DNA from 3 places in the Nanhaiella sioensis genome. Region 1 is predicted to be linked to each of the others. Evidence: predicted binding sites of a transcription regulator. Region 1 holds the regulator's gene; each other region holds the start of a gene.
The links. The regulator Rex, encoded in region 1, represses fermentation and respiration genes when NADH is low (regulators of the CRP and FNR family bind a similar motif). The targets are predictions, from matches to a motif close to TTGTGAAATATTTCACAA.

Region 1 (7,173 bases):
TCCCCACTCTCATATTGTCTTTTGTAGCCACTCTTGATTTTGGAGTGGCTATTCGTATGTTTATCTTTCATAACAAACTGAAAAAAATAAAATAGTTAAAACAACCTTCCTAGTTAATGGGAAGGTTGTTTTATTCTATGGCTGTTATCACATTATTTGTTGCTTTTCGTAATAAGAGCAAACACGAATATGTTTGGGAGACCTTTTCTTCTCTATATACATATCAGTTATTCAAAATACCTTTCTCTGTATTAACCAAGCTTATGTGCTATTAATTCATCGTAATAGTGAACAAGTTGTGGATATGAAATTAGCTCATTCTTGCCTTTATCACTAAGTGTATAAGTTCCTCTTCGAACCCTTTCAAACCAGCCGTAATAATTTTTATTAAGAATGGATACAGTTTTGTCACCCGTTCCCATCTCGCGAAGATCACTTGTTGATAACTGGCCGAAACATTCGAGACAACAGGCAATATGAATACAGTTTTCTTTGTACGCCGTCATAATTTTTTGATTCTTGCTCCCACCAACATTATGGTTACGATGCCTTCCTTGCATTTCAGTTAAAAGTAAATCTCTTTTTTTCTTGCTTCTTTGCATACTTTTTTTCCGATCAAAGTCAGCTGGAGCTATAATAATATCTACCTGTGCAATACCATTTTTGAAAGTTACAATCATAAGGCCTAATTCTAACCTTCTGACCAAATAACAAATATCCTGCCATTTTTTAGAACGCAAAGAATATGTAGGTCTCGGGATAGCAATGAACACCTGATCGGATAAACGCTGCCTTTTAGTAGCTTGTATTAACAGCTTTATACTTATATTAAGCTTAAGCTCCACGATAACTAGCTCATCGTCTTTTATAGCTGCTATATCACAATGATTGACTTCTCCATATACTTCATAGCCCTGTTCTGTAAAATGCTCTTGAATAGGTTTATATAAATCAACCTCATACAATTTTGTTGTTTTATTGCTCATTAACATCATTACTTTCTTCATTTATTCAATGCTTAAATATTAGTTAATCATACGACCTTTATATTTAATAAATTCACATAACACCTGCTAGATTTACTATATAAAAAAAGTGAGCCTCTACAATTTGTAAAAACTCACTTTGATTACCTTTATTATGATTTATGGTATGGTTGTTACTCATTTTCAGCCATGAGTTCCTGTTCTAGTTTTTCCACTTTGCGAAAGGTTATTTTTGAGATAAAGATACTTATTTCATATAGAATAAATAAAGGTATCGTCACCATCAGATGTGAAATGAGCTCTGGTGGCGTAATAAATGCTGCTATAACTAGTAAAACAAAATATGCGTACTTTCTTATTTTCGCTAAAAACATAGGCGAGACTATGCCAAGTCTAGTTAAAAACATCACAACGACAGGAAGCTGAAACAATATTCCAAATGGAATAGTGATTTTGAATAGAAATTGGAAATATTCATTTATCCCAATAACTTGATTAACCGTTAGGCGTTCAGATATCCTCGTCATAAACTCAATAACAAATGGAAATAGAATAAAATAGGAAAACGAAACCCCACCTAAAAATAGTAACACTGATATTGGTATATAACTTAAAGTGATTTTCCGCTCTTTTTCATATAGGCCTGGGCTAATAAACGCCCAAAGCTGGTATAAAATAACTGGTGCAGTAATTACAAAAGCTATAATAAAAGCAAATTGCATATAAATTTTTATTGGATCAGTTAAGGAAAATGCATTCATCGTCAGCTCTTTTGCTTCATCAGCCTGTTGTAAATAGACAATGATTGGCTCAGCCAAAAAAAAGCTTCCAATTGTAGCCACAACAAAGAAAACGGCTGCGATAATTAGACGCTTCCTTAGCTCTCCTATATGATCGTATACAGACATTTCTTTACTATCATTCATACTTTCTCATCCTAATGTTACTTCTTTTTATTATTTTCATTTGCAATGTCTTGTGCCGCTCTCTTAAATTCTCTAAGTGTTTCTCCAGCAGCTTTTCCTAATTGAGGAAGCTTATTTGGACCAAAGATAACGAGTGCGATCACTAAAATTAATATAAGACTTCCAATTCCTATGTTAATTGGTCTCACCTCCATCATAAATTACAAATAATTTTCCTGATCTATCATTATAAAGCATATATTGTTTTTATAACTCGGTGATCATGTAAACGACCATAATGCCAATATAGCTACTATTCAGTTGGGTAGTTTTTAAGGAAATAAACTAAAGATTGTAATTCAACTGCTAAATCAATGTGATGAATCCTAATATGGTCAGGTACATTAATTCGAGCTGGCGTAAAATTCAAAATACCCTTAATACCTGTTTCTACTAAACGGTCAGTCATCCCTTGCGCAACTGGTGCAGGTACAGTTAAGATGGCGACACTTACATCCTTGGTAATATATTTTTCTAAGTCATCCATATGATAAATAGGAACATCTCCAACTGTAGTGCCAATTTTTTGCTCATCAACATCAAATGCAAGTTCAATTTTCATATTATTATTTTTAATAAAGTTGTAATTTAAAAATGCAGTACCTAAATTCCCAACCCCGATTAACACCACTTTTGTTAGTTCATCTTGATCAAGTGTTTGTCGAAAAAACGTTAATAAGTAATTAACATTATAACCATATCCTTTTTTACCTAAAGCACCAAAATACGAAAAATCTCTACGTATTGTTGCAGAATCTACTTTTACAGCCTCGCTTAATTCAGCAGATGATACGCGCTGCTTACCTGCAGCATGAAGATTTTTGATGAAACGATAATACAATGGTAAACGCTTTGCAGTAGCTTGTGGAATTTTTGTTTGTTCGTTATTCACTTCTATTCCCCCACATTCAAACAGCTATTCATTCACTGCTCTCTAATAAAGTCTCCGTTCTTTCCACCAGTCTTCTCTAATAAATAAGTTGGACCAATAACCATACCTTTATCAACTGCTTTACACATATCATAAACAGTTAGGGCACACGTACTAGCAGCAGTTAGAGCTTCCATTTCAACACCTGTACTACCTTTAGTTTTAACTTCTACGATAATAATAAGCTTGTATAATTGCTTTTTTTCTTCCCATGTAAACGTGATATCGACACCCTTTAAACTAATTGGGTGACACATTGGGATAATATCTGCTGTTTTTTTTGCAGCCATAATACCAGCCACTTGAGCTACAGCTAACACATCCCCTTTTTTTATTTTTGAATGAATAATCTGTTCATAAATTTCTTGATTAACTGAGATACTTGATCTCGCTATAGCAGTTCTAAATGTTTCGCCCTTTTCAGAAATATCAACCATCTTTGCTCTACCTTGATCATTAAAATGTGTAAATGAAGACACTTGCTTTTCACCTCTCAATATGACTATACTACACTATTTTTACAATCCTGTCGTTACTTTAACAAGGCGTGAAAACTATATGTACATCCAAGGCCATTTCTATCACCTTTTGAGTACATGGCTTTTTTCATAAATGGTGAATTGTAACGAATAATTTAGCCCATTGTCATAGTTTTAATGATGAGAAGCTGCAACAAACGATATAATAATTCGTATTTGTGTCTCAATACATGGCTGCTGTTTTCGCATTAATTGTTGATTTTCGTTCTAAGAAATAAATACGTATAAACTTAGCGGTTGTAGGCACCTTTTCTCATTATAAATGAGGTCAATTGCATAAGTTCATTTTATGCTGTCCTAAATTATTCACAATAGCAACAAAGTTTACGAAAAGAGCCTATAACGTCTACAACCTAAGTTTAATATGACTTCCGTAAGAAAGCGCATACAAAATAAGCTAAACTATTATTAAAAATATGCATTTCACAAGCCTTTGATAAGTAAACATTGGAATCCAGTGAAAGAATATTGCTCATTTCATACATTTTAAGATACACTAAAACTATTATAACAGAGGTGAACTAACATGATAGTGTTACAAGTGAATCAGCTCACAAAATATTTTGGATCTGACCTTATTTTATCGAATATAAAGCTAGAAGTACAATTGAAAGATAGGATTGCTGTCGTTGGCCGTAACGGCGCTGGAAAATCAACTTTATTGAAAATAATAGCAGGTTATATGTCTCATGATAGCGGAAGCGTCATGAAACCGAAAGACATTTCTATTGGATATTTAGCACAACATAGTGGCTTAGATTCAGACTTATCTATTTGGGAAGAAATGTTAACCGTGTTTGAACCGTTAAAAAAAATGGAGATAGACTTACGTGAACTGGAAGAGAAAATGTCCAATCAAAGCCTAATGTCAAACAAGGCAGATTACGACAAACTATTAAAAGAGTATGATCATTTACAAATTCAATATAAAGAACAAGGTGGCTATCAATATGAAGCTGATGTACGAGCTGTTCTACATGGACTCCAGTTTTCAAGCTTCAATTATTCGACACCTATATCATCATTAAGTGGTGGTCAAAAAACGAGGCTTGCTTTAGGGAAGCTATTATTATCAAAGCCTAATTTATTAATACTAGATGAGCCGACTAACCACCTTGACATTGATACACTCACTTGGTTAGAGCAATATTTACTCGGCTATCCAGGAGCTATTCTCATCGTATCTCATGACCGTTATTTCCTTGATAAAGTCGTTACACAAGTATACGAAATTTCTCGAACTAATTCAGCAAAATTCATTGGTAATTATAGTGATTATTTAAAGAAGAAAGCAGAAAATTATGAACACGATTTAAAGCTTTATGAAAAGCAGCAAGGTGAAATTGCTAAGCTTAAGGATTTCGTTCAACGAAACTTAGCACGAGCTTCAACAACAAAGCGAGCACAGAGTAGAAGAAAACAACTAGAAAAAATGACATTTCTAGAGAAGCCTGCTGGAGATGAAAAATCAGCTTCGTTCCACTTCGACATCGAACGTCAAAGTGGAAATGAAGTTTTGAAAGCCAATGACATTTCTGTTTCATATGAAAACAACAAGCCTATTATCCAACATATCAATTTTCAAATCATGAAAAGTGACAGTGTAGCTTTGGTAGGTCCAAATGGTATTGGGAAATCAACCTTACTCAAGGCAGCGATTAATAAGATACAAGCCCTACAAGGAGAATTTTCCTTTGGTTCAAATGTTAAAGTTGGCTACTATGACCAAGAACAAGCAAATCTTAGTTCTAATAAAAGTGTTCTTAATGAGCTGTGGGATGAGTATCCATCAAAACCGGAGAAGGATATAAGGACAGTGTTAGGCAACTTTTTATTTTCAGGTGATGATGTGTTAAAGCCGGTATCAACACTTAGTGGCGGCCAAAAGGCACGACTTGCGTTAGCAAAGCTTATGTTACAAAAAGCTAATCTGTTAATTTTGGACGAGCCTACCAACCATTTAGACTTGGATAGTAAAGAAGTTCTAGAAAATGCATTGATTGACTACCCTGGTACAATTCTATTCGTCTCCCACGACCGCTATTTTATTAACCGACTAGCGACGAAAGTGTATGAGCTTGCTCCAAACGGTATTACTGAATATTTGGGAGACTATGATTATTTCATATCAAAGAAAGCAGAGATTGAAGAAATCAAGCTGTTAAATGAACAAAAAGTGGTCAATCCTTCAATCAAGGAAGATAAAACACAGACAAAGCTGACTTATGAACAAGACAAGGAAATGAAGAAATTACAGCGTCAGAGAAAAAGAAAAATTGAAGAACTAGAAATGGAGATATCAAAACTCGAACAAAAAATAGATGAAAATGAAACTCTATTATGTGACCCAACTATCTTTCAAGATCACGAAAAAGTGGCCTTGATTAATGAAGAAAACTCACAGTACCAGGAGCAACTAGAACAATTAATGACCGAATGGGAAACACTCCATGTTTAGAAGAAAAGCGCAAGCGTCTTGTTCATCCCTAACAAGCACTGGAGGCATTTTCTGTGAAGGTGCTTTTTGCCTTCATGGAAAATGGCGAAGTGACTAGAGGGGATAGGCGCTGGAGCTGAACATGAAGAAAAGCGGAGACGACTGTTTTGCCTCGACAAGCGTTGGAACTACAATCCTAGAAGGTGCTTTTTACCTTTTAGGATTGTAGTGAAACGACCTCGAGAGGCTAGGAGACGGATCTGGACATGAAGAAAAGCGCAAGCGCCTTGTTCATCCCTGACAAGCACTGGAGGCATTTTCTGTGAAGGTGCTTTTTGCCTTCATGGAAAATGGCGAAGTGACTCGAGGGGATAGGCGCTGGAGCTGGACATGAAGAAAAGTGGAGACGACTGTTTTGCCTCGACAAGCGTTGGAACTACAATCCTAGAAGGTGCTTTTTACCTTTTAGGATTGTAGTGAAACGACCTCGAGAGGCTAGGAGACGGAGCTGGACAATAGAAAAGCGCAAGCGCCTTGTTCATCCCTGACAAGCACTGGAGGCATTTTCTGTGAAGGTGCTTTTGCCTTCATGGAAAATGGCGAAGTGACTAGAGGGGATAAGCGCTGGAGCTGGACATGAAGAAAGGCGGAGACGACTACTTTTACTCAACAAGCACTGGAGCCATTGGATTTGAAAGCGTTTTTTGCGTTGGAATGCAATGTGAAGTGAACACGAGAGGCTTATAAGACAGAACAAAAGCGCAAACGCCATGTTCATCCCCAATAAGCGCTAGAATCATTGCAAAAAAGATGTCTTTTACACTTCATGTGAATTGTAGTTTTCTCTTCCACATAGTTATCCACAAACAATTCATTGTAGTGTATGTTATACACCGACTTTTACACATTATCCACAGTTTTTATCAAAGTTATCCACTTATTCACTTGCTTCAAAAGTGCTTTTAAACTAGCTTTTGTTACTAATTTTCCACAATAGTATTTTTTCTGTGGATAAAGTTGTGGAAAAAGACCGTATTCTCAGGAAGAATCACGGTCTTTCATAACATTGTTATGTTATTATTCATTATACTATTGCTCAATATCAAGGCCAGGGTTCCCATTTAAAGCCATGTCCGAACGCTTTCCTTGTTTATATAAAACACTACCTGCTGCTGCAATCATTGCTGCATTATCTGTACATAGAGATAGCGGAGGAATAATTAATTCTATATCATCCTTTGAGGAAAATTTTTCTTTAAGAGCAGCTCTTAGCCCTTGATTGGCAGCTACACCACCAGCTAATAATACTTGTTGG
Region 2 (7,173 bases), 1.4 Mb from region 1:
ACCAGTAGGAGATGCGTTTGCATTGAGAAGTGAATACGCGATGAAAATTGATTTTGAAATGGAACCCCCTATGTTTAAAGTATCAAATACTCACTATGCAAAAACATGGCTATTACATGAAAGCGCACCGAAAGTTGATCCTCCTGAAATTGTGAAGAGAATGAAAGTGCACTATAAATCTTTCAAACGCAGTCATGAAAGAGGGTAATTGAAGATGAACTTAAAAGAAGAAAAGCTGTTGGAGATACAAGACCTTAAACAACATTTTAAAGTTAGCAAAGAAAATACAATAAAAGCTGTTGATGGTATTTCCTTTGATATATATAAAGGTGAAACGTTTGGCTTAGTTGGAGAATCTGGTTGTGGGAAATCTACAACAGGGCGGACAATTATTCGCTTATACAACGCAACAGATGGTAAGGTATTTTATAATGGTGAGAACGTCCACGGGAAGAAGTCAAAAAAGGAATTAAAATCTTTTAATAGAAAAATGCAGATGATCTTTCAGGATCCATATGCGTCACTAAATCCACGCATGAAAGTATCTGATATTATAGCAGAAGGAATTGATATTCATGGTCTCGCTTCTTCTAAACAAGATCGGATGAATAGAGTCCATGAGTTATTAGAAATCGTTGGACTTAATCGTGAGCATGCGAGTCGTTTCCCACATGAATTCAGTGGTGGACAAAGACAACGTATAGGGATTGCAAGGGCACTAGCAGTAGACCCAGAATTTATCATTGCAGATGAGCCTATTTCAGCGTTGGATGTGTCTATTCAAGCCCAAGTCGTGAACTTGATGAAAAAACTTCAGAAAGAAAAAGGACTTACATATTTATTTATTGCGCATGACTTATCTATGGTCAAGTACATTAGCGATCGAATCGGCGTAATGTATCGTGGGAAAATTGTAGAGTTAGCAAAGAGTGATGAACTGTATAGCGATCCAATTCACCCTTATACTAGATCACTATTATCGGCAATTCCATTACCAGATCCAGATCATGAGCGCTCTCGTAAAAGAATAATTTATGATCCTCTCCAGCATAATTATGACAAAGAGACACCTACAATGAGGGAAATAAAACAAGGGCATTATGTTTACTGTTCGGAATCAGAGTATAAGCTGTATAAGGACAGATCGTAATTTATAAAGAGAATGATCTCTACATAGAGGTCATTCTTTTTTGAAGGCTGTTTTCCCAATGATTGCTGCTTTTCAGTCTAAGGTATATGCAATCCATATTGCGTATATGGCATCTTAAAAGCAATAAACCATTGTAAAAATTAACGATACTAATATTCTACTTATTGCTTAAGTAATTCTAAATTTTTCCTTAAGGCCCTTTTGTAAACTTTGTTGTTAATTATACAAAATTACCACGGTAAAAAAGAAGTCTTATGTGATTCTCTTCATAATATAGCAGATAAGATGCCGCGAAACTACAGTTGTATCCATGTTTATCTATTAGTACGAATAACAGCAATAAAATGCGGAAACAGCATGAATTGAGTAAATATTAAGAATTATTTGGTATAATTTATAATAAGTAGTAATTTTCTCTCATTCAAATGTGTTAGACAATATAATACAAAAGAGAAAATCACAATAGCTTAACTATAAAGTGGCCCTGAAAAACGAACAATTTTCTTTAGATTACGGGACTACCAACTACTATTTATATGATAAATGTTTTGGTTGGGGTCACTAGTTTCTTCTAAAATTTAAATATATCTTACATCAAACAAATAATGTTAGGTTATTTATATTTAAATTTTATGCCTTAGTTCCTTTAACTGACAAAAAAGATCCTTTCAAGGTATAATATTCCATAGTGGAGTGGTATCATGTTAGCTAATATTTTATCAATAGATTATAAAATAATAGTTTAAAAGGTGTAAAGCATGCATGTGCACACAAAAGGTTGAAAAGATTGTGATATCATTCCTAAAAGAATAAGTATAAACAAAACTATGGATTTGAATTTTCTATGGGTTATAAGGGGAGTTAAGATGATTATCAGACCAATTGAAGTAAGCGACGCAGAAAGCTTTTTAGAACTAAGTAAACGAATTGATGAATCAGGATTTATGTTATATGAACCTGGGGAAAAAGCGACCACACTTGAACAACAAAGAAAGTTTATAGAAAGTATTATAGCTGAAAAGAACTCTTTATTCCTAGTAGCAGAAGTAGAGCATAAATTAGTTGGATTTATGAGTGCATTTGGAGGTAAAGTTAAACGAAAGAAACATTCCGCATATCTTGTTTTAGGTGTACTTGATGATTTTCAAGGACGAGGCATAGCATCAAGTCTATTTAATAGTGTATTCGATTGGGCTAAAGATAAAGGAATATCTAGGCTGGAACTCACAGTTGTAAAAGACAATATAAAGGCACTTAACTTATATAGAAAAATGGGATTTGTTATTGAGGGTGAAAAAGTGAATTCATTAATCATAAATGGTCAACCTATGAACGAATATTATATGTACAAGTTACTATAACACATAGATGCTATCCTTTACATGAACTTAGCTATTAATATTAACAACAATAATTCATAATTTGTATTACTGAGCAAATAAGTAGATATAATAAAATATAAGTAAAGCCATTGTTGAGTTTATTGCTCAATCGTGGCTTTTATGCTTTTTGTCAAGGGTTATCTATAAATCATCATACATTTCATTTCTAATGCTGTTTCGTATTCATTAATGTCTTTCGTATAAGGAAGTCAATACAAACTCAACAAGAATCTATGAGTAGTTTTATGTACCGTGAATTCATAACAATTGTATATGTCTATTTTAGCTAGGGTATTTTGTAATCCTTAAAAAAGTTTATGAACTATCATTGTATTCTTTATTGAATTATGAGAATATATTAAAAATAATTAGGCATGTATAGTACATAAATTTTATAAAGGAGAAAGTGTATGAACAATTCGATACAGGATATGCTCAATCAATATAGTGAAAAACAACAGAACCGTGGCAGACTTTTAATTAGTTGTGCAGACAAGCAAGGGATCGTAGCGGCAGTTTCAAAGTTTTTGTTTAACTATGGTGCAAACATTATTGAATCAAGTCAATACTCAACAAATCCAGAAGGTGGCGTCTTTTTTATTAGAATTGAATTTGAATGTCCAGACTTGCTACATAAAGGGAGTGTTATGAAAAAGCAGTTCCAAAGCATTGCTGATCAATTCTCCATGGAGTGGCAACTTACATTCGTTCATGAATTAAAGAAAACAGCCATTTTCGTTTCTAAGGAGCTTCATTGTCTGCAGGAACTTTTATGGGAATGGCAAAATGGGGATTTGATGACGAATATTGCGTTAGTCATTAGTAATCATGAAGATGCAAGGGAAATAGTCGAATCTTTAGATATACCTTTCTATTATATCCCTGCAAGTAAAGACAATAGGAAAGAGGTAGAAAGTACTCAGCTTCAATTGTTAAAAGAGTATGAGGTAGATCTGATAATTTTAGCTAGGTATATGCAAATATTGACATCAGACTTTGTTGAATCATATCCTAATCAAATCATTAACATCCATCATTCGTTCTTACCAGCATTTGTCGGAGCAAGACCGTATGACAGAGCATACCAAAGAGGTGTAAAGCTCATTGGAGCTACATCCCACTATGTTACGAATGACCTTGATGAAGGACCGATCATCGAGCAAGATATTATGAGAGTAAACCACCGTGATAATGTTGAGTCCTTGAAGAAAATAGGCAGTTCTATTGAAAGAAGTGTTCTTACTCTAGCAGTTAAATGGCACCTAGAAGATCGAGTGATTGTTTACAAAAACAAAACCATTGTATTTTAAAATTTTGTAGTAGTTAACGTAGTTGACTACATATGAATGTTAAGGTTGTTATTATAGAGAGAGGTGAGAATCAGCACCTCTCCTCAAAATGTTGTTAAATAGCTTTGACTACTGTTGCAAGTATGACAACCAGTAGTATAAATAACACAAGAATTAACGCAAACCCAGTACCCACTGAGTCACCAACAAGGACAGGTTGATTGTAACAGGGTGCAGAATTTGTACAACCTCTCTCGTAGCCGTATCTGTAGGCAGAGTGTCTAACATCAGGTACAGCCCCGTAGTTGTATCCAGTATATCCTTGAGCTCCCCCATAATTATGCATAAACTAACCTCCCTTTCTTCTCCATATATGTGTATGAAAGAATGGGCAAATTGTCTATAAGAATACAGATTATTTATATTTTATTGATGATCCTTCATTACAACATGTTGAATATATATATATTATTAAGTCGAATTATGTAACTGCTACAACCTCTAATTTCTTCCATGTCAATACAATTAATCCGTGAAAAAATTCACAATGTCGTCAATAACGATCCGTTATATACACCATATTAATAGTATAATTGGTAATAAATAAACAATTAATTCTTATTTTCTTACTCTGAGTTGTGAAACAATTCACAAATGAAATCGCTTTAATGAAAATTTAATGATAATAATGGAGGAAGTTAACATGGACAAAATGAGCACAATGATAAAAGAAACTGCATGGGAGAATTTTAACGAAGGAACTTGGATGCATGCCATTGATGTAAGAGACTTTATTCAAAATAATGTGACACCATATACAGGTAATGAAGATTTTCTTGCTCTTCCAACAGCAAAAACATCTAGCTTATGGGAAGAAGTTTTAGAGTTAACGAAAAAAGAACGAAAAAATGGTGGTGTACTGGATGTTGATACTAAAACAGTATCTACCATTACTTCTCATAGGCCAGGATATATAAATAAAGATTTAGAAAGTGTTGTTGGTTTGCAAACTGATGCACCGCTAAAGCGCTCTATACAACCATTCGGTGGTATTCGAATGGTGAAGGATGCATGTAACGCATATGGATTTACGCTTGAACCAGAAGTAGAGAAAATTTTTACTGAGTACCGCAAAACCCATAACCAAGGAGTATTTGATGTGTATACTCCTGAAATGAGAAAGGCTAGAAAAGCTGGGATCATTACTGGACTACCTGATGCATATGGGAGAGGGCGAATTATCGGTGACTACCGTCGAGTAGCTTTATACGGTGTAGATCGATTAATGGATGAAAAAAGAAAAGCCCATGCCAAACTTGAAAATGATATGATGAGTGACGCAGTGATTCGTGATCGTGAAGAAATTTCTGAACAGTTTAGGGCATTACAAGAACTGAAGGATATGGCAGCTTCTTACGGATTTGACATTTCTAAGCCTGCCAAAAATGCACGCGAAGCAATTCAATGGTTGTATTTTGCCTATCTTGCTGCGATAAAAGAACAAAATGGTGCTGCTATGAGTCTAGGGCGCGTCTCAACATTTTTAGATATTTATTTTGAAAGAGAATTGAATAATGGGACGATGACTGAGTCAGAGATACAAGAGACAGTTGATCATTTTGTTATGAAGCTACGGATGGTTCAATTTTTACGTACGCCAGATTACAACGAATTATTTAGCGGTGATCCAACGTGGGTCACAGAATCAATTGGTGGCATGGGTTTAGATGGACGTCCCCTTGTGTCGAAAACATCATTTAGATTTTTGCATACGTTAGATAATTTAGGACCAGCTCCTGAGCCGAATTTAACAGTATTATGGTCGACAGAGTTACCGGAACATTTCAAGCGTTATTGCTCTAAAATGTCTATTAAAACAAGCTCCATTCAATACGAAAATGATGATCTAATGCGTGAAGAATATGGTGATGACTATGGGATTGCATGCTGTGTGTCTGCCATGAAAATCGGTAAGCAAATGCAATTTTTTGGGGCTCGTGCGAATTTAGCGAAAGCTTTATTATATGCAATCAATGGTGGGATTGATGAAAAGTTAGGTGTGCAAGTGGGACCTAACTTTGAACCGATCAAAGCAGATATTCTAGGTTATGACGAAGTGTTTGAAAAATATGATAAGATGCTAGATTGGCTTGCAAAATTATACATGAATACATTAAATGTAATTCACTATATGCATGATAAATATTCATACGAACGGATTGAAATGGCTCTACATGATGAAGAAATATTACGAACGATGGCATGTGGTATTGCTGGGTTGTCTGTTGTAGCAGATTCATTAAGTGCCATTAAGTATGCAAAAGTGCGTCCAATTAGAAATGAATATGGAATCGCTGTAGATTTTGAAATCGAAGGTGACTACCCTCAGTTCGGAAACGATGATGATCGAGTTGATTCAATTGCAACAGAGTTAGTTGAGAATTTCATGAATAAGTTACGCCAGCACCCGACTTATCGAAATTCACTGCCTACTCAATCCATTTTAACGATCACATCAAATGTGGTGTATGGTAAAAAAACAGGTACAACTCCTGATGGTAGAAAAGCTGGTGAACCATTTGCACCAGGAGCAAACCCTTTACATGGACGTGATAAAAAAGGTGCATTAGCTTCGCTGAATTCAGTAGCTAAGCTTCCTTACGATGACTGTTTAGATGGAATCTCCTGTACTTTTTCAATGGTTCCAAAATCTCTCGGAAAAGAAGCTGACACGAGAATAAGTAACCTTGTTTCGATTTTAGATGGTTATATGAGACAAGAGGGACATCATATTAATGTAAATGTATTTGAAAGAGAGCAATTACTAGATGCAATGGAGCATCCAGAAAAATATCCACAATTAACGATTCGTGTCTCTGGCTATGCCGTAAACTTTATTAAATTAACTCGTGAGCAACAGATAGACGTAATTAATAGAACATTCCATGAAAGTATGTGATCAGCATGAAAGGACGAATTCACTCAGTTGAAACTTGTGGTACAGTAGATGGACCAGGATTGCGTTATATCGTATTCACACAAGGCTGTCCGTTACGTTGTATTTATTGCCACAACCCAGATACTTGGAAAGTAGCTGGAGGTAAAGAAGAAGATACGAATGACTTAATTGAAGATATAAAAAAATATATGTCCTATATGAGTTTTTCAAATGGTGGTGTTACTGTAAGTGGTGGAGAACCACTAGTTCAAGCTGATTTTATCATTGATTTATTTAAAAAATGTAAAGCACTTGGCATTCATACTGCATTAGATACAGCGGGATCTGTAATACCTGCAAATATAGACGAGATCTTAGATTTAACTGACCTTGTTCTTCTGGATATTAAACATA
Region 3 (7,173 bases), 550 kb from region 1:
GCAAATACCGTGTTGCTTAAAGTACTCTTCATATGGTGCTAATTGCTTTGCTTTAGTCTTTAATTGCTTGCCGAGCTCCTGTACTTCAGGATTTTCATGCGTATGTGGATTAGAGAACATTCGGTACTCTTCCCAAAGTATTTTGTTTACTTCATGCTGGTCCTCAAGTAAATCATTTTTGTCATAATCCCAAATATTGCCGAATATAACATCAAAGGCATCTTTATCACCTATTTTTTTACCTTCAAGCACACGTTTTGCTACTTGAACAATTGCCCATAAATCCCATTTTGCCTCACCTGGCGGTTCGGTACATTTTTCAAAAACATTACTACGTCTTTCAGCATTACCAAATTGTCCTTCTCTCTCCACCCACATGGATGCTGGAAAAACAACATCTGCCATCTCAGTTGAACGAGTCGGATAAACTTCAGATACGACGATAAATCCATCCTTCACACCTTTTCCGTCAGGGTCATTCCCTCTGAAGCGGTTGAGCTTAGGCATCGTTTGTCCCCAGTTGTTTGACATACTCCACATAAACTTAACATTTCCGTTACCCAATTCTCGGAACATTTTGACCGTATGATATCCTGGTGTTTCAATCGGATCTAAGTATCCTTTTGGAAGATTCCAAATCAATTCACTAAATTGTCTATGTTCCGGTTTTTTCACCTCTAAGTCAGCTGGTAGACGATGTGCAAATACACCAACCTCCCGAGCTGTCCCACACGCACTTGGTTGGCCCGTTAATGAAAATGGGCCGTTACCAGGTTTACTTATTTTACCAGTCATAAGGTGAAGGTTGTATACTAAATTGTTAATCCAAGTCCCTCTTGTATGCTGGTTCATTCCCATCGTCCAAAGTGACATGATTTTTTTATTCGGATCAGCGAACTCTTTTGCTAATTCTTCAATCTGTTCAGCTGGAACACCAGATAATTCTGCGGCCTTTTCAAGCGTGTATTCACTCACCATTTGTTTATATTCTTCAAATGTTATATTCCAGTCTTTCCCTGCAACCTTTCCAACCTCTGTAGCTTCATAATTGTCATCGAATGTATGACCAAGGTTTTCGGTACCTGCTTTGAACTGACAATGTTCTTCAACAAACTTCTTGTCATACGCATCATTGACTATGAGATAGTTGGCGATAGCATTCGCAATAGCTAAATCCGTTTGCGGTCTAAAGACAAGTACGGATTCCGCAGTTTCAGAAGTACGGGATGGTCTCGTTGTTAAGTCATAATGTTTGACATTCGTACCACTTAATTTTCTTGCAGTTAGACGAGAATATAGAACTGGGTGCATCTCTGCCATATTTGCTCCCCATGTGACAAAAACATCAGCTTCATCTAAATCACGATAAGATCCCATTGGTTCATCTGATTGGAATGTCTTCATAAATCCAGCAACTGCACTTGCCATACAAAGACGTGCATTTGGATCAATATTATTATTTAACAATCCTATTTTCCATAACTTCACTGATGCATACCCTTCAGTGATCGTCTGTTGACCTGATCCCCAAAAGGCAATAGATTTAGGGTCTTTAGCGTGATTCTCTTTTAATTTATTTGCAACTAAATCTAAAGCTTCTTCCCAAGATGCCTCTCGAAAACCTTCCATCGTCCCTTTTTTACTTTTGTCTTCTCTAATTAATGGCTTCGTTAAGCGATCTTTGCCAAAAAGAATCTTTCCTACGTAATACCCTTTAATACAATTTAAGCCACGACTCGAACGGTTGTCAGGATCACCTTTTGTGGCAACAACTTTACCATCTTTTACACCAACGAGTACTCCACAACCAGTCCCACAGAAGCGACATACCGTTGATTTCCATTCATCAGGTTCAACGTTAGACATTTCCTGTACGACAGGATCATTTTGTGGTTCTACTGGTGTTGTCGCTTCATCCTTTTTACAGCCTGCAACTGCTAATGTTGCGGAAACTGCAGTTGCTTTTAATAAAGATCTGCGTGTTAACTCCATTAAATAACTCCTCCCCCATTACAAATTCTGTTTCTTTTTATAAAAGCTAAAACAATCCTCTTACTTCTCGTGGCTTCACACGAATTGCAACAGGATTGTCAACAACACATCTTTGTTCACAAATCCCACATCCTACACATTTATCGACATCAATGATTGGGGCGAACACTGCATGAATATCGTCACCGGGTTTTAGGTAAATATCTAATTTAATCGCTTCATCAATAAGCGGACATTCGCGATAACATACTTCACAACGCATCCCCTCATAAGCGATACAATGCTCGGGATCAATGATTGCTGTTCCCATTTGAACGTCTTCAACTTGGTTAATTCCAGATAAAGCAGTTGTAGGACAAACCTCAACACAAGGGAAATCTTCACATAATCTACAAGGATTTTCTCTAGCTTCAATAAATGGTGTACCTAAGCCGAAACCATGCGCCTCAGTACCCATCTTAATGCTGTCATACGGACATGCTTGATTACACTTTCCACAACGTACACATAGTGCTAAAAATTCATCTTCTTCAGCTGCTCCAGGAGGACGAAGAACAGTTTTGTTTCCACCTTTCATAAGTGAAAGTAATTCGTAAGCAGCTAGACCACCTATTAATGTTTTTAGCAGATTCATACCTTTCAGAATGATCCCCCCTCCTTGAGCAAAGATCTTAAAAACATTACTATCATAATAAAAGTACCATTTTAAATAATTGAAAAATGTGATAAATCTCACATTAATTAACATCACTACAAGATACTTTTTGACAATTTCAAAATAAAACTTCACATTTATTTCACAAAACTGCCACACCTATTCACATAATTGAAAACGCATTCATTTATTTCGTTTTTTATGAAATTCATTAATACAGACTTTACAAATCATAGAAATTCATCAAAAATAAATGTATAGAAGAGCTGCTTCCGTTGTGCATAATGATAGCAACAACAGATTTGTACATAGAGCAGGCTACAATTTACTAAAACATACATTATAGATAATAAGGATGATGAAGATGAAAATTCGCAAAGCTATAATCAATAACCAACAAGAAAAAATATACTTATACGAAAATAAAAAAGAAGAGTATACTATTATCGCTATTCCCATTATTGAGTGGTCTTTCAAAGTTGATTATGAACAGGACGCTGAAACGCTTAAAAGCATACTTTATTCTTCACTCAAATCCCATACAAATTCAGACACTTCTCAAGACTTGACCAACAAAATCTCACAATGGGTTCGTGAAATGTGACATTAATTTGATTTACACATAAAAAAACTGAACATTAGGATATGATTTTGTAGATATTGTTCGTGATTTATTATACAATGAACATGGTCTATCATATCTTGCATTGACTGTTGCTTCTTGTACAAAGAAAATACAGTATATTAACGAGCGTATATGGAGCCTATTCATTTAATTAATTACTTGAAAGCTATATGATATCCTCAGCATACTGTTTTTACATTAGCAACAAAGTTTACGAAAAAGAGCCGTTATTCTTTACAGTTACTGACGACAATTGTGGAATGAACCACGAGGGAGCTGTAAAAGAAATTGCCGTGTCGTCTGGGCAGAGGCATCTGGATCAGCGTATGTGCCAAATTTAGTCTAGGAGTTTTTATTGATATGAATGTAGGAACCATACATTAAAACAAATTAGGCTCTTCTTAATAAACAGGAATACATGAAAATATTAGACTATTAAGCACTATTACGTTTTCTCCAGCCTCTTTGTATATAATATAGGAGGGATAAAGTTGGAAGAAAAATTGATTTTAGATGGAACTAAGGTTGCCAATTCTGTAAAAGACAGCTTAACAATGCGTGTATCTGCATTAAAAGAGCGAGGCGTTAATCCTTGTTTAGCTACAATTTTAGTTGGAGATGATCCTTCTTCTGCCACTTATGTAAAAATGAAAGGGAATGCGTGCGACCGGTTAGGCATTTTCTCAAAACGCATTCATCTACCAAAAGAAACTCAAACTGAAGAACTATTACAAATCATTCAGGAGCTTAATAATGATCCTTCTACACATGGCATCTTATTGCAGCACCCAGTGCCAAGCCAAATAGATGAACGGGCTGCCTTTGAAGCAATTGATATTGAAAAAGATGTAGATGGTGTTACTAGTCTCGGTTTTGGACAAACATCGTTTGGCTTTGGAAAATATCCTTCTTGTACACCTGCAGCTATTTTAGAAATTATTGATTTTTATTCCTTGCCAATTGAAGGTAAACATGCCGTTGTTGTTGGACGAAGCCCTATATTAGGAAAACCAGTGTCAATGATGCTGCTCAACAGGAATGCGACTGTAACGACATGTCATTCAAAAACACAAAATTTAGCAGATATTATTAAACAAGCAGATATTGTCGTTGCTGCAGTTGGCAAACCTAATTTTATTAAAGGCGAATGGCTTAAAGAAGGTGCTGTCGTGCTTGATGCGGGTTACAACAAAGGAAATGTTGGTGATGCAGATTATGATAGCTGTTTACAATATGCTAGTGCAATCACACCAGTTCCAGGAGGCGTTGGACCTGTAACTATTTCAATGTTATTAAAACATACCGTTGATGCAGCTGAAGCAACCTTATAAATATAGTAAAGCTCAAAAGCAATTTTTGCTTTTGAGCTTTCTTCTACTTTATAGGCTATTTTCGCATTAATTGTTGCTTTTCGTACTAAGAACCAAACACGTACTCAACTAGAGTTCGTGGCATCTTTTCTTTTGTACAACAATGACTAACCATGTTGAACCACTTTTTTTGGTACTAATTGGATAACAATAGCAACAAATAAAAAGTTTACTAAAAGAGCCTTTTTATATTTCCATAACAACTCGTCCGTTAATTTTGCCCGCTTCAAGATCAGCAAATATTTCGTTAATATCTTCTAACTTAGCTTTCGTGACCGTTGTTTTCACTTTTCCATCTGCAGCAAATTGTAAAGCCTCTTGTAAGTCCTTTCTAGTCCCAACAATCGATCCTACTACACTAACAGCATTTAAAACTGTATCAAATATTGGTATTTCAATCATTTCAGGAGGTAGTCCAACTGCAACACATTTTCCACCGCGTTTTACTGCACGATAAGCTTCATCAAATGCTTTTTTTGAAACTGCTGTACAAACCGATGCTTGAACGCCACCGAACTCCCTTTGGATGTATTCTGCAGAATCTTCATCAAGTGGGTTAACCGTATCATCTGCTCCAAGCTCTTTAGCAAGATCTAATTTTTCACTAAATGTATCTACAGCCACTACTTTGAATCCCATTGCTTTAGCATATTGTACGGCTACATGTCCTAATCCACCTATACCATAGATAGCAACCCAATCACCTGGCTTAGCTTCACCAACTTTTAACGCCTTATATGTTGTCACACCAGCACAAAAAATTGGTGCAGCTTCTACGTAGCCTAAATTTTCTGGTACCTTAACTACATAATCAGCAGCTGCTAAACAATATTCTGCATATCCACCATCGATAGAATACCCAGCATTATGCTGGTTAAGACATAAGGTTTCTCTTCCTGTTAAGCAATATTCACATTGTCCACAAGCTGAATATAACCAAGGTACACCTACTCTATCTCCAACGTTGAGGTGTGTAACACCTTCGCCAACCTCTACAACCTCTCCCACTCCTTCATGACCAGGGATCAATGGTAGCTTGGGCCTTACTTTCCAATCACCATGAGCTGCGTGTAAATCAGTATGGCACACACCACAAGCTTTTATTTTCACTAATATTTGTCCGTTTGAAGCCTTCGGTTTTTCAACACATTCTACCGATAACTCCTTCTTAAATTCTTTTACTACTGCTGCTTTCATCGTTTCATGATTATGGTTACAGTTACAATTTCCCATTTCACATAGCCTCCATATCAAAATCCCAATAATTGAATAATACTATTCGAAAGTTTGTGATATTATTCACAAACAAAGTGAAAAAAAATAACTCCTTACGCTATATCTTACTATATGTTATCCATTGAAAAACTTACTATTTATGACACTTATGTGAACCGTTATATACTTAATACGTAAGGGTCCGACCCTCTGCTTTGACCCCTGAATAGGGAATATAGATTCAAGTATAGATGATCCGACCCATCATGCTCTTAATTATGCTTAACCTTATTACATATACTTTCGGTGAACATTTTTTCCTTCATACGTAAATAAAATGTTTTTATTTTCGATGACTGTCTCTATATGAACTGCTCTGCCCCATAGCTGATAAATAAAAGGAAGCACTTTCTCTAAATATTTTAAATCAAGTTCGATTCCTTCATACCAGTGCTTTAAGTAAAGCTCTCCATTTTTTAAATAGTCCCCATCATTAACGGTAATGTACGGAAATCCTCCATTTACTCGCATATTAATAAGTTGGTCACGTACATTCTCCCAATCTTTATCAACGATTTTATAATCCTTCCCTTGCTTCTGAAACAAATACATATCCTCGCGGAAAACGAGATCCTTCGTTAAATAATTACGTAGGAAAGATATATCTGATTCTATTTCTCTTACTTCAAACATTTTTTCACGCCCTGAATGTGGTTTGGCACCGTGTTCAATCATTTCTTCTGTAGGATTATTGTAACGCTCCTCAATGTCTTCAAATATTTTTAACCCAAGATAATATGGGTTAATGCTCGTTCTTGAAGGCTGAACTACACCAGCGTTTAATTTGGCAAATTCAATTGATTCATCACTCGATAAATCTAACTCCCTTAATATGCGCTGATGCCAGAACGATGCCCAGCCTTCGTTCATGATTTTGGTCTCTAATTGTGGCCAAAAGTATAGCATTTCCTCTCGCATCATCGTTAAAATATCTCGTTGCCATTCTTCTAGCTCTCGGCTGTATTCTTCTATAAAAAGCATAATATCTTTTTCAGGGCTAGGAGGAAATTTTTTCTTCTTTTTGTTATTAAGCGGCTTATTTTTGTCCTTTTCATCCAAAGTCCATAAATCATCATAAGGTGTTCGTTGCTTCTGAATATTATCCTCTAGATTATCATTATCATAATGCCATGCTAGCTTAGGACGCATGAGTGATGGATCGATATGTTCTTGTATAGAAAGAACCGCATCAAGAAATTTTTCTATTTCTTTCCTTCCATGAATTAATTCGTAATATTTAACCCTATCAGCTGTGG

Region 2: a site for Rex is predicted at 4,458-4,475, ahead of pflB (formate C-acetyltransferase). Genes of this name have one in related genera too.
Region 3: a site for Rex is predicted at 2,713-2,730, ahead of V1503_RS05820 (4Fe-4S dicluster domain-containing protein). Genes of this name have one in related genera too.

The regions. Positions count from the first base shown of each region.
Region 1 covers NZ_JBKAEG010000001.1:1,809,975-1,817,147, forward strand. The annotation lists gene V1503_RS08305 (YdiK family protein) at 1-95, shown strand, start outside; gene V1503_RS08310 (DUF2161 domain-containing phosphodiesterase) at 252-986, opposite strand; gene tatC (twin-arginine translocase subunit TatC) at 1,160-1,912, opposite strand; gene V1503_RS08320 (twin-arginine translocase TatA/TatE family subunit) at 1,930-2,109, opposite strand; gene V1503_RS08325 (redox-sensing transcriptional repressor Rex) at 2,205-2,843, opposite strand; gene moaC (cyclic pyranopterin monophosphate synthase MoaC) at 2,876-3,361, opposite strand; gene V1503_RS08335 (ABC-F family ATP-binding cassette domain-containing protein) at 3,948-5,879, shown strand; gene tsaD (tRNA (adenosine(37)-N6)-threonylcarbamoyltransferase complex transferase subunit TsaD) at 6,948-7,173, opposite strand, start outside.
Region 2 covers NZ_JBKAEG010000001.1:458,637-465,809, reverse strand. The annotation lists gene V1503_RS02115 (ABC transporter ATP-binding protein) at 1-208, shown strand, start outside; gene V1503_RS02110 (ABC transporter ATP-binding protein) at 215-1,150, shown strand; gene V1503_RS02105 (GNAT family N-acetyltransferase) at 2,017-2,511, shown strand; gene purU (formyltetrahydrofolate deformylase) at 2,943-3,842, shown strand; gene V1503_RS02095 (YjcZ family sporulation protein) at 3,937-4,167, opposite strand; gene pflB (formate C-acetyltransferase) at 4,534-6,780, shown strand; gene pflA (pyruvate formate-lyase-activating protein) at 6,786-7,173, shown strand, end outside.
Region 3 covers NZ_JBKAEG010000001.1:1,256,065-1,263,237, forward strand. The annotation lists gene napA (nitrate reductase catalytic subunit NapA) at 1-1,992, opposite strand, end outside; gene V1503_RS05820 (4Fe-4S dicluster domain-containing protein) at 2,039-2,626, opposite strand; gene V1503_RS05825 (YueH family protein) at 3,012-3,251, shown strand; ZMP/ZTP riboswitch at 3,502-3,585, shown strand; gene V1503_RS05830 (bifunctional 5,10-methylenetetrahydrofolate dehydrogenase/5,10-methenyltetrahydrofolate cyclohydrolase) at 3,764-4,603, shown strand; gene adhP (alcohol dehydrogenase AdhP) at 4,829-5,839, opposite strand; gene V1503_RS05840 (SpoVR family protein) at 6,149-7,173, opposite strand, start outside.